DNA from 3 places in the Agrobacterium sp. 22-210-1 genome. Region 3 is predicted to be linked to each of the others. Evidence: predicted binding sites of a transcription regulator. Region 3 holds the regulator's gene; each other region holds the start of a gene.

Region 1 (4,326 bases), 1.2 Mb from region 3:
TGAATGGCGGCCAGCATGGAAAGCAGCAGGTTGAGGAAGATGAACGGGTACGGGTCGAAGGCGCGGGTGGTCAGGATGATGGTGTTGATTATCGCCCAGAAGATCAGGAAAAAACAGAAGGAGAGGATGAAACCCCAGGAGCCGCCGATCTTGGCGATATTGTCGGCCAGCCTGTCGCCAAGGCTTGCTCCAGCGGAAAATTCGGCATTGGTGTCGCGCGAGATCAGTTTTTTCTGGTGCGACAGTTCCAGAATGCGGCGCTCCACCTCACCGATTTCGCGGGAGGAACGCTTGAAATGCGACGTGATGTAGTCGGAGATATCTGACACGGTGTGTCTCCGGTTTTGATGAGGTGCCTGCGCTCTGTGCGAGATAAACCCGCATGGCGGCGGAATTCAAACGATTTCCGCTGCCATGCGGTTCAGGCGTCCCCGCCGAAAAGTATCAGACGGCCGGCGCGCCCTCGTGCAGCCAGTTGAAGCCGGGGAAGAAGCGCTCGCGGCCATATTGGGCGCCGAACATCATGTCGAACTGCAGCAGGCGGTAATCGCGCACCACGTCGGGAACGGCGTTCGGGGCGATCGACCAGTCGGGCAGGGCCTTGCCATCGGTCGCCACCAGCATATGCCGGTCGATGACGGAGAAGGCCTGCTGCACCTCGCCGAGCGTGCCGGTATAAAAGGGATCGGAGAAGCCGGCAGTCTTCAGCACGTGATAGGGCAAAAGCGCCGGGCTGATGCTGCCGATATCCTTGCGCACGCCCTTTTTCGAGGACCAGACGACGAGCGGCGTCTCATGCTCCTTCTTCATCACGTCAAGCGGCGCGCGGCGGCTGGCCACCATGCCGGGCATGTAGCCACTTTCCACGAAGGTCTGGCCAAGCGGCGGCAGGTGGTCGCCAAAGAGGACGATGATGGTTTCGCGGTCGCGTTTCTTGGCCCAGCGCATCATTTTCAAAAGCGCTTCATCGGCTTCCGCCACCCCTTGCGAATAGGTGGCCAGCGCCTGCGAGGCCGAGGCGGAGAGGTCGCCTTCGACGCCGATGGTGTTTTCGGCGTAACGGTTCGCCTCGTAAGGCCCATGTCCCTGAAGGGTGACGGCAAAGAGGAACAGCGGGTTCTGCGCCTTGTCGGCCGTCGCCATGATCTCGTCCATCAGCGCATCGTCGGAGGCAAAGTTGCCGCGTTTTTCCATGGCTGGCAAAGTCGCTTCGGAGCGGAATTCCTCGAAGCCGAAATTCGTATAGACGTGCTTGCGGTTCCAGAACCATTCCTGGAATGGGTGCATGGCGATGGCGGAATAACCTTCACCGCGGAAGAAGCTGGCGAGCGAGGGCACCGGGCGGCGGATATATTGCTGATAGGGAATGCTGCCATAGGGCAGGAAGGCGTTGGAAAAGCCGGTCAGCGCCTCGAATTCCACATTCGCCGTCATGCCGCCGAACTCGGGCGAGAACACGTTGCCGGACTGTTTGGCGCGGATGGTCGGCATCGGATCTGCGGAGAGCTTCACGTTTTCAAGCCGCGTCGGATCCCACAGCGATTCGCTCATCAGCATGATCACATCAGGATAATCGCCCTTGTTGGGGGCGAAAGCGGCGGGCTCGGAGGTCAGGTCGGCGATGCTGTTTTCGCCATAACCCTGCGGCGCCGAGACATTGGCCATCGGAATATTGAAGGCGAAGGCCATCAGGAAGCCGTTGTGACGGTAGTTTTCCTGCTGATCCCACATCATGGGAATGATGTTGAGGCGATCGCGGACCCAGGAATAATGCGAATAGTCCATCAGCGAGGCAAGGCCGGCAAGAAGCGGCAGCGCCAGTGCGAGCCCCGCGGCGCGTTCACGCCAGCTCAATGACGGCGAATGGCGGCGCGCCAGAAGCCAGAGCGCCACGACAGCCGTAATGGCGGCGCAGATGCCGAGGCCAACCAGCACTGCCGTCAGCGGTTGCGCCTTCAGCATTGTGGGTAAGAGTTCGAAAATCTGGCGGCCGAACAGCAGGTCGGATGGGTAAAGCGGATCGGAGAGATAGGTCTGTTTCTGCGCGGAAATCAGCCCCGTCAGCGCGCAGAGCGGGGCAACTGCGATGAGGGACAGATAACGCCGGCCAAGGATCGCATCCAGCGCGACGAGAAGGGTGAGCACGGCGGCAATGGTGGTCATGCCCGGCCGGGCGGAGGAGGTGAGGAAAGCACCGACATCATGGAGCGAACCGCGGGCAATCCATTCCAGCGCCACGACGAGCACGATGGATGCGACCGTCAGATTGGCCAGCGTATAGGCCGCGCCCGAAAGCTTGGAAAGGCTCCTTGTCCATGCAGGCGAAAAGACGAAACCAGCCTTTTCGGAAGCCGTTGTTTTTGGCGCCGAATCTCTCAAACTCATACTCCGGTATTTCAGGCGGCCGCCCAATCCGGGGAGGTGAATCGGGCGTCGCAAAAGTGTCATGTAACTGTCACATAAGCGCGATGAACGCGACATGAACTTTGCGGAGGATGGCTGGAGCGGTGATAACCTTAGCGTGAACGCAGCGGTGGCGCATCGTCCAGGCGATGGCATGCAATTGCCGCGTTGCGGAGCGGCCACGGGCGCGGTATTGAAATGGCATGAGCGACAGACACGATATCCAGAACCATCTCCGGATTGCCGTCGGGCAGTTCAATCCCACCGTTGGCGACGTGGCGGGCAATCTCGCCAGGGCGCGTGAGGCAAGGGCCGATGCGGCAACGCAGGGCGCCGATCTCCTGCTTCTGACCGAGCTGTTCATATCCGGCTACCCGCCTGAAGATCTGGTGCTGAAGCCGGCGTTCCTGAAGGCCTGCCTGAAGGCCGTGGAAGAGCTGGCAGCGGACACCGCCGATGGCGGGCCGGGTGTCGTTATCGGTTTTCCGCGCCAGGGCGAGACGGGCCGGCATAATTCGGTGGCGTTGCTGGATGGCGGCAAGATCATTGCGCTGCGCGACAAGATTGACCTGCCGAATTACGGCGAGTTCGACGAAAAACGCGTTTTCGCCGAAGGTTCGATCTCCGGTCCCTATAATTTCCGTGGGGTCAGGATCGGTATTCCGATCTGCGAGGAAATCTGGAACGAGATGGGAGTGTGCGAAACGCTTGCCGAAAGCGGGGCGGAAATCCTGCTGGTGCCAAACGGTTCGCCCTATTATCGCGGCAAGCTGGACGTGCGCCACCAGGTGGCGCTGCGGCAGGTGATTGAAAGCGGTCTGCCTCTCGTCTTCGCCAACCAGCTGGGTGGGCAGGATGAGTTGGTGTTCGATGGCGCAAGCTTTGGCTTTAATGCAGACAAGACGCTTGCCTTCCAGATGAGCCAGTTCGAGGCAACGCTTGCCGTCACCGACTGGAAACGTACGGAAGAGGGATGGCGCTGCGAGAGCGGACCCTTCTCGAAAATTCCCGAAGGCGAGGAGGCGGATTATCGCGCCTGCATGTTGGGCTTTCGGGATTACGTCAACAAGAACGGTTTCAAGAGCGTGGTCCTTGGCCTTTCCGGCGGTATCGATTCGGCGATTTGCGCCGCACTTGCCGTCGATGCGCTGGGTGAGGAGCGGGTACGCTGCATCATGCTGCCTTACCGCTATACTTCGGAAGAATCGCTGAAGGATGCGGCCGATTGCGCGAAAGCGCTGGGCTGCCGTTACGATATCGTGCCGATCGTCGAGCCGGTGGAGGGTTTCCTCTCGGCACTGTCAGATCTCTTCGAAGGCACGGAAGAAGGCATTACCGAGGAAAACCTGCAGAGCCGCACGCGCGGCACCATCTTGATGGCCGTATCGAACAAGTTCGGCTCGATGGTGGTGACGACGGGCAACAAGTCGGAAATGTCGGTGGGTTATGCCACGCTCTACGGCGACATGAATGGCGGTTTCAACCCCATCAAGGACCTCTACAAGATGCAGGTCTATGCCATTTCCAGCTGGCGCAACGGTAATGTGCCGCCGGGCGCGCTCGGTCCTTCCGGCGAGGTGATTCCCGCCAATATCATCGCGAAGGCCCCGTCGGCCGAATTGCGCCCCAACCAGACCGACCAGGATTCGCTGCCGCCCTATCCGGTGCTGGACGATATTCTGGAATGCCTCGTCGAGAAGGAAATGTCGGTCGAGGAGATTCTGGCGCGCGGCCATGATGTGGCGACGGTGCACCGGGTGGAGCATCTGCTCTACCTTGCCGAATACAAGCGCCGGCAATCGGCGCCGGGCGTGAAGATCACCAAGAAGAATTTCGGCCGTGACCGGCGTTATCCGATTACCAACCGGTTTCGTGACAGGTGATTGGTCGCGCGCGCAGGTAGAAGGTTGTTCCGCTGAGCTT
Region 2 (4,326 bases), 1.8 Mb from region 3:
ACAATCTGCCGGGCAAATCATGGAGCGGCATTTTCCGCGATTCTTATGCAATTGCCGCGTTGCGCCCGCGCTACTTCACATTCTTTCTGGCGCTGTTGCCGCAATTCATTTCCACCTCCGGCAACGCCGTGGAAACGCTGGCGGTGGCGCAGGCCGCAATCCTGCTTTTAGCGCTTGCCGTTCTCACCGCACAGGCGCTGTTTGCCGGCTCAACGCTGGCGCTGGTGCGCCGCATGTCGGGCGAGAAGAAAATCCGGCCAAAATACCGCACCCACTTCATTTCCGGCCGCGCCGTCAGCGCCGGTTACAGGCGCATCGCAGCCTGAAAAACCGGGATGCCACGTCCCGGCTTGCCGCTATCCTTACAATAGGTTAATGAAGGCTCGACGGGACACTGCCTGCTTCGCTTGACGCGGGGGTATCGAGAGACAGGCATAACGAAGGCGGCAACATGCGAAATTCGGGCAAATTCCGCGGAAGAAGTGCACTTCTTCTGTCTTCCACCGTGGGTCTGGCATTGGCATTAAGCGGCTGTACCAGCGTCGAATATACCGCGAAGGAAGGTCCGAACGGCCCGAAAATCGCAACAGTCAACCCCGCTACGGCACCCGCCCAGGCATCGACGCAGACGGCAGCAGCCGAAACGGTACCCGGCGCAACAGCCGCCGCACCGGCGACCCAGACCGCTGATGCGGCAACCTCTTCCCAGCCTGCAGCACTTCCCACCGCAGTCGCCGTCAAGGGCGGACGCGTGGCCCTGCCGCCGGCCTCTGAAATCGCAGCGGCAGCCGCCATTAGCGCGCAGATGCAACCGCAGCAGAATGAAGTCGCTCAGGCGACGGTGATGACATCCGCGCCGACCACGGTCGCGGCCCTCGCACCGACAGGCGTCACTCCGGCAGCAGCCGCGATTGCTACCGCTGGCTCAGCGGCACAGCCGACCATCCACAATGCCGCAGCCGATCTGCCGCAGGTCGTTGCCGTAAAGGGCAGCTTCCCGCCCGCACCGCCACCGCCCGGTTCGCCTTCCATCGGCACTGAACTGACGGCGGAACGAAAAGTCATTCCGTTGCCGAAGCCGGACAGCACGGTTCTTGCCTACGCCTCTGGCCCCACCAACGCCGCCCTTGCCGCCATCCGACAGAACGAAGCGATGACGACGCCGCTCAAAGCAGCGCCCGCCGGGCGCGAGAAGCTGAGCGGACTGATTTCCAAATATGCCGTCATGTATAATGTGCCGGAAGATCTGGTTCACCGCGTTGTGCAGCGTGAAAGCATGTACAATCCCGGCGCCTATAACAGCGGCAACTTCGGCCTGATGCAGATCAGGCACGCCACGGCCCGCTCCATGGGCTTCGATGGCCCTGCCTCTGGCCTGTTTGATGCTGAAACCAACCTCAAATACGCCGTCAAATATCTGAGCGGCGCATGGGTGGTGGCCGACAACAACCGCGACAACGCGGTCCGTCTTTATGCCCGCGGTTATTATTACGACGCCAAGCGCAAGGGCATGCTGCACGTTCTGCGGAAGTAATAGCCTCCGGCTGCATTGGGAATGCCGTCTGAATTCGTTCGGCTTCTCGAGACCGGTGACAAAAGCGCCTGAAATTTTCTCTCCGTCATTCTCAGGCTTGACCCGAGGATGACGTCGCGTGTGACGAGGTTTCGTTCGCAACTTAGACGCCGATGGTTTCCCACAGTCTCTTTGATTCGTTGCTTTCACCCACAGCCCCTGTCATCAAACTGTAGCGTCACGGCTGTAGACGCCTCTCAATCGACTGAGAGGTGAACATATGACGAGTGCGGCACCCAAGACCGGCTTCAGCAAAAACACGAAACTGAAGTCCGCATTGCTACAGCACAAGGCACTCTCGAAAAGCGGCCTTTCAGAAAGGTTCTTCGGAGTTCTTTTTTCCGGTCTCGTTTATCCGCAAATCTGGGAAGACCCGGAAATCGACATGGAAGCGATGGAGCTTGGCGAAGGCCACCGGGTCGTCACCATCGGTTCGGGCGGCTGCAACATGCTGGCCTATCTCTCCCGCAACCCTGCCAGCATCGATGTGGTGGATTTGAACCCGCATCACATTGCCCTCAACAAGTTGAAGCTCGCCGCCTTCCGTCACCTGCCCGCCCATCAGGACGTCGTGCGTCACTTCGGCCGCGCCAATACGCGCAGCAACAGTCATGGTTATGACCGTTTCATCGCCGACCATCTCGACGATACGACCAAGGCCTACTGGTCGAAGCGTACCCTCTCCGGCCGCCGCCGCATCTCAGTGTTCGACCGGAACATCTATCGCACCGGCCTGCTTGGCCGTTTCATCGGCGCCGGCCATTTGATGGCGCGCCTGCACGGCGTAAAACTCACCGAAATGGCCAAGACCCGCACGCTGGACGAACAACGCCAGTTTTTCGACAGCAAGGTCGCCCCCCTGTTCGACAAGCCGGTGGTGCGCTGGCTGACGAAGCGCAAAAGCTCTCTGTTCGGCCTCGGTATTCCGCCCCGTCAATATGATGAGCTGGCGAGCCTTTCCTCTAACGGCACAGTTGCCGCCGTGCTCAAGGAACGGCTGGAAAAGCTTGCCTGCAACTTCCCGCTCAGCGACAATTATTTCGCCTGGCAGGCCTTTGCGCGCCGTTATCCCGAGCCACATGAAGGCGCCCTGCCCGCCTATTTGAAGCCGGAATATTACGAGACGATCCGTAATAATACGGCCCGCGTCGCCGTGCACCACGCCACCTATACCGAGCTTCTTTCCAAAAAGCCGGCAAGCGGCGTTGATCGCTACATTCTCCTCGACGCGCAGGATTGGATGACGGACGGGCAACTCAACGAATTGTGGTCGCAGATCAGTCGCACAGCCGCTCCCGGCGCACGCGTCATCTTCCGCACCGCCGCCGAAAAGAGTGTTATCGAAGGCAGGCTCTCCACCGACATTCGCAACCAGTGGGTCTATCTCGAAGAGCGCTCGCAAGAGCTGAACGCCATGGATCGATCGGCCATTTATGGCGGTTTCCATATCTACCAGAGGGTTATGGCATGAAAACCATTGGCGAGAATGTGGGCCTTGCAGACAGCGCGCATGCGGGCCTGATGGACCGCATGTATCGCCACCAGCGGCATATCTACGATATCACCCGCAAATATTACCTTCTGGGCCGCGACAGGACCATTTCCGGCCTCGATGTGCCCGATGGCGGCACGCTGCTGGAAGTTGGCTGTGGCACCGGCCGTAACCTGCTTTTGGCCAGCCGGAAGTTTCCGCAGGCAAAACTCTTCGGCCTCGATATCTCATCTGAAATGCTGCTGACCGCGTCGGAAAATTTCGCCGGCAAGGCGGAGCGCCCCATTCTGCGCGTGGCCGATGCCACTGCCTTTCGCACCGCTGAATTCGGCCAACCCGACGGTTTCGATCGCGTCATGATCCCCTATGCGCTGTCGATGATACCGGAATGGGAAAAGGCGATCGAACAGGCGCTCACGGCGCTCAAACCGGGCGGTTCCCTGCATATTGTCGATTTTGGCCAGCAGGAACAATTACCGAAGTGGTTCCGCACCCTTCTGCAGGCGTGGCTCACCCGTTTCCACGTCACGCCGCGCGCCAATCTTCGTTATGTTCTGGCCAATATGGCTGGCCGCTTTGACGGTAATCTTGAATTTGAAGAGATCGCCCGCGGTTACGCGTGGCGGGCCGTCATCACGCTTCCGGTCGCCGAAGTGCAGCCGAAAATCAGCCGGATGCTGGCGGACGCCTGATTCTCGAAAAAGATTCCGGCGCCTCCGCAGGAACAGGGGTTCGCTGCCAACACGCGGCGTACCACTTGCGAATCCTTGCCGTTATTCCCGCCGCCGCGCCACAAATCGCTTCAAATCCAGCGACTTGCGATGTCGAAAAGGGCCATTGCCCCTTGCCATATCAATTTGTTTACCATGTTATGGGTAAATCGGGAGATGCGCCGCGCCATGTTGCGGCTGCGGGATGGGCAACAACACTTTCATCAGGGTTCCAATGCGGCTGCGTTTTTCGGCACTATTGTCGGCTTTGCTCTTGATCGGCGGCTGCACGTCCACGAGTTACGACCTGCTTGAAACCGCATCCGTTTCCAAGCCGAAATTCGCCGATACCGACCCACAGGATTTCGGCATGAACAACCCGCATCGCCACGAGGTGCACGGTATCGACGTGTCCAAATGGAATGGCGATGTCGACTGGCAGACCGTGCGCAAGTCAGGTGTGTCCTTCGTCTTCATCAAGGCGACGGAAGGATCGGACCGCATCGATCCGAAATTCGGCGACCATTGGCGCAGCGCCGCAGCGGCGGATA
Region 3 (4,326 bases):
AAAGGACATCCGGCGCTATCATCATCCTGCTTTTGTTCCTCATCGTCATGAATGTTGGCGCAATCCTGTTGCGTCGCCGCTTCGAACGGCGCTGGTAGAGGGAGATTGAGCAATGAACATGTTGTCGGAAGCAGCAGTTGAAAAGGCGCTGGACAAGAAAATGAATGAAGTTTCGTACAAGATGATCGGCAAGGACGTTTCGGTTTTTTACGGCGAAAAGCGTGCGCTTTACGACGTGAACCTCAATGTCCGCGAAAACACGGTCACTGCGCTCATCGGTCCGTCCGGTTGCGGTAAATCCACATTCCTGCGTACCTTGAATCGCATGAACGATACGATCGATGGCTGCCGGGTCACCGGCAAGATCACCCTCGACAGCGACGATATCTACGATCAGGCGATCGACGTCGTGGAATTGCGCGCCCGCGTCGGCATGGTGTTCCAGAAGCCGAACCCCTTCCCGAAGACGATTTACGAGAACATCTCCTACGGTCCGCGCATCCACGGCCTTGCCCGTAACAAGGCGGATATGGACCAGATCGTTGAACAGAGCCTGCAGAAGGCCGGCCTGTGGAACGAGGTGAAAGACCGTCTGCAGGAATCCGGTACCGGCCTTTCCGGTGGTCAGCAGCAGCGTCTGTGTATTGCGCGCGCGGTTGCCGTCAGCCCGGAAGTGATCCTGATGGATGAACCCTGCTCGGCGCTCGATCCGATCGCAACCGCCAAGGTCGAGGAACTGATCCACGAACTGCGCGCCAACTTTACGATCGTCATCGTCACGCACTCCATGCAGCAGGCAGCGCGTGTTTCCCAGCGTACGGCCATGTTCCATCTTGGTCATCTTGTCGAAGAAAACGAAACGGACAAGATGTTCACCAATCCGGACGACCAGCGTACGCAGGATTACATCATGGGCCGCTTCGGCTGATTTCCGGCCGGCGCTTTATCGAAACCGAACAAGACTGGTGCCTTTGCCGTGCCCCGTTGGCGTGCACGTGCATGAAGGCCAAGCCGGAGGATTAGACCATGACACAGACAACGACCCATTCGCATATTCTGTCCGCTTATGACGAGGAATTGAAGTTCCTGACGCGCCGCATCGCCGAAATGGGCGGTCTGGCCGAGCAGATGTGCGCCGACGCCGTGCGCGCACTGGTCAATTCCGACGCTGCGCTTGCGCAGAAGGTCATTTCCGACGACGCGATCCTCGACCATTCCGAGCGCGAGATCGGCGACAAGGCCATCGTCACCATCGCCAGACGGCAGCCTGTCGCGGCCGATCTTCGCGAAATCATCGGCACGCTGCGTATTGCCGGCGATCTCGAGCGCGTTGGCGATCTCGGCAAGAACACCGCCAAGCGCGTTATCGCGGTTGCCGGCACCGGCGTGCCGCGCAAGCTCGCCCGCGGTCTCGAACATCTGTCGGAACTGGCGCTGGTGCAGCTCAAGGAAGTACTCGACGTCTATTCCACGCGTTCTGCCGAGAAAGCCAACGCCATTCGTGAACGGGACGAAGAAATCGACGCCATGTACACGTCGCTCTTCCGTGAGCTTCTGACCTACATGATGGAAGATCCGCGCAACATCACCACCTGCACACATCTTCTGTTCTGCGCCAAGAACATCGAGCGTATCGGCGATCATGCGACGAATATCGCTGAAACAATCTATTACATGGCCACCGGCAGCCAGCCGGAGGGTGAGCGTCCGAAGGACGATAGTTCCAACACACTCGGTTCGGTGACCGAATAACAGACAGGCAGAAGCTTGCGGAGTTAGTATATGGTGCCCAAGATTGCAGTTGTGGAAGACGAGGAAGCGTTGAGCGTCCTGCTTCGTTACAATCTCGAGGCTGAGGGATACGACGTCGACACGATACCCCGTGGCGACGAGGCGGAAATCAGGCTGCAGGAACGTATTCCGGATCTTCTTATCCTGGACTGGATGTTGCCCGGTGTTTCCGGCATCGAACTGTGCCGGCGCTTGAGAATGCGGCCCGAAACCGAACGCCTGCCCATCATCATGCTGACAGCGCGCGGTGAAGAAAGCGAGCGGGTGCGCGGTCTTGCCACCGGCGCCGACGATTATGTCGTCAAGCCATTCTCGACGCCGGAACTCATGGCCCGCGTCAAGGCGATGCTACGCCGGGCCCGCCCGGAGGTTCTTTCATCGGTGCTGAAATGCGGCGATATCGAACTCGATCGCGAAACCCACCGCGTTCACCGCAAGAGCCGCGAAGTGCGCCTCGGACCGACGGAATTTCGCCTGCTGGAATTCCTGATGACATCTCCGGGTCGGGTGTTCTCCCGCTCGCAGTTGCTGGACGGCGTCTGGGGTCACGATATCTACGTGGATGAGCGCACCGTTGACGTTCACGTAGGGCGCCTGCGCAAGGCGCTCAATTTTTCGCACATGCAGGATGTCATCCGCACCGTTCGCGGTGCTGGATATTCGATGGAAGCCTGAGCTAAGCCGAACAGCAGCTTCAATCAGCACAACATCTGACCAAAATCAAAAGGCCCGACACCATTCCGGTTTCGGGCCTTTCGGTTTTGAACCTTTCCCAAACACGGCACCTTGACCTTTTGAATGGACAATCGGCGGCCTGTTCGCATGCGGATTGTGGGCTAGAGTATTTCCAGTAAAGCGGTTCTACGTCCGGAAAATACGTAAAAACAAAGAGATAGGGCACGTCCAAAGATGCCGTTTAAACCGGACGTGCCTGGCCCGGGCGGCGTGGAGGAAAGGCCGAACATTCCACCGGCGATTGTTTTCCGGAACCGGCCTGAATTTGTCATAAAAAAACGGGCCCGAAGGCCCGTAGTTTTTGAGTGCTGAATGCGTGCCGCAACACTCAAGCCTTGCGGCGCTCACTGACCGGCTGGTAGGCGAGTTTCGCATGGAACTTGCAATAGGGTGAGGATTCCAGCGCTTCGCAACCGCAGAAGTGGAAATCGTCTTTCAAGGGATCACCGACCGGCCACTTGCAGGTGCGCTCGGTCAGTTCCGTCAGCGTCAAGCGACGGGAAATCGGCGTCACTACATTTCTGGAAGGAACGTAATCGAGAACCTGCGCGGTTTCGATATCGATCTCTTCATGAAGAGCCGTTGCTGCGTTCGAACGGCTCATGGTGCGGGCCGGCGCCGCGCTGACGCGTGCCGTGAAATTTGTCGCGCGCGGGGCAGGGGCCGCGGTGCGCTTGGGCGCGGAGCGTGCCGAAGTGACCGGTCCGCCGGCCTTGACGCGTCCCGGTAGATTGAGACGATGGACCTTGCCGATCACGGCATTACGGCTTACACCGCCCAGCTGCGCTGCTATCTGGCTGGCGCTCAGTCCTTCGGCCCACAATTTCTTGAGTTTCTCGACCCGCTCGTCTGTCCAGTTCATGCCGCTTCTCCGCTTGTCGCGTATCTTTCGGCAGAATCCCTCTCCGTCTCGCGGGCGCGCCGCGAGCGTGGTTTCTGCCGGATTTTAGGTGACTAGTTCCGCCGCAATGCAGTCTAGTAATTAGCGATTAACCTAGTGCCAGCCCGACTCCGTGGCAAGAGTCGCGGGAATCATCTGGAATCGATTTTCCGGTTTTCCCCAACTTGCTGGTGCGTTGAGTCTGAAAGGCAACACCTTGGGCCTCCTTCGGTGGCGCCTACTAGTGCTTGAGAAGCCCGGGAAACGCGGACTTTTGTTGACATCGGCAAACGAAGTGACAATAGTGCCCCTGCCGCCGCGAGGCGGCATTTTTGATTTTCAGGCGAGGGATAACCTCGCGAGCCTATTGACAACCTTATGACAGCGCATCCGCGCAAGGAGTGATACAGCCATGGCCGAAGCCGCCGCGCCATTGTTCGATACGTTTGCAAGAGCCCCGCTGCGCTTCGAGCGCGGTGAAGGCGTCTGGCTGTTCACGGAGAGCGGCGAACGATATCTGGATTTTGCAGCCGGTGTTGCGGTTAACTCGCTGGGTCACGCTCATCCGCACCTCGTGGAAGCAATTAAGGCGCAGGCCGAGAAGGTCTGGCACGTCTCGAACCTTTATGAAGTGCCCGGACAGGAAAAGCTCGCTAAACGGCTGACGGAAGCAACCTTCGCGGACAAGGTGTTCTTCACCAATTCCGGTGCTGAAGCGCTGGAATGCGCCATCAAGACCGCGCGCCGTTATCACTATTCAAAGGGCCACCCGGAAAAATTCCGCATCGTCACCTTCGAGGGCGCGTTCCATGGCCGCACGCTGGCAACGATCGCTGCCGGCGGCCAGCAGAAATATCTCGAGGGTTTCGGTCCCAAGGTCGAAGGTTTCGATCAGGTTCCTTTCGCTGATGTCGATGCCT

What was found. Region 3 encodes PhoB, which activates phosphate uptake and scavenging genes when phosphate is short. Its sites were predicted from a motif close to TGTCATNNANCTGTCAT; they were not measured.
Region 1: ACQZ5F_RS05185 (LTA synthase family protein) is a predicted target of PhoB. The motif match lies at 2,443-2,459, and genes of this name have one in related genera.
Region 2: ACQZ5F_RS02305 (BtaA family protein) is a predicted target of PhoB. The motif match lies at 1,734-1,750, and genes of this name have one in related genera.

Annotation. Positions count from the first base shown of each region.
Region 1 is NZ_JBNWCI010000001.1:1,010,977-1,015,302, forward strand. Features, by position in the region: gene ACQZ5F_RS05180 (DUF1003 domain-containing protein) at 1-329, opposite strand, end outside; gene ACQZ5F_RS05185 (LTA synthase family protein) at 445-2,385, opposite strand; gene ACQZ5F_RS05190 (NAD+ synthase) at 2,607-4,286, shown strand.
Region 2 is NZ_JBNWCI010000001.1:471,839-476,164, reverse strand. Features, by position in the region: gene ACQZ5F_RS02315 (LysE family translocator) at 1-326, shown strand, start outside; gene ACQZ5F_RS02310 (lytic transglycosylase domain-containing protein) at 452-1,534, shown strand; gene ACQZ5F_RS02305 (BtaA family protein) at 1,794-3,044, shown strand; gene ACQZ5F_RS02300 (class I SAM-dependent methyltransferase) at 3,041-3,757, shown strand; gene ACQZ5F_RS02295 (glycoside hydrolase family 25 protein) at 4,011-4,326, shown strand, end outside.
Region 3 is NZ_JBNWCI010000001.1:2,239,169-2,243,494, reverse strand. Features, by position in the region: gene pstA (phosphate ABC transporter permease PstA) at 1-98, shown strand, start outside; gene pstB (phosphate ABC transporter ATP-binding protein PstB) at 113-928, shown strand; gene phoU (phosphate signaling complex protein PhoU) at 1,027-1,752, shown strand; gene phoB (phosphate regulon transcriptional regulator PhoB) at 1,783-2,466, shown strand; gene ACQZ5F_RS11250 (GcrA family cell cycle regulator) at 2,855-3,388, opposite strand; gene ACQZ5F_RS11245 (aspartate aminotransferase family protein) at 3,819-4,326, shown strand, end outside.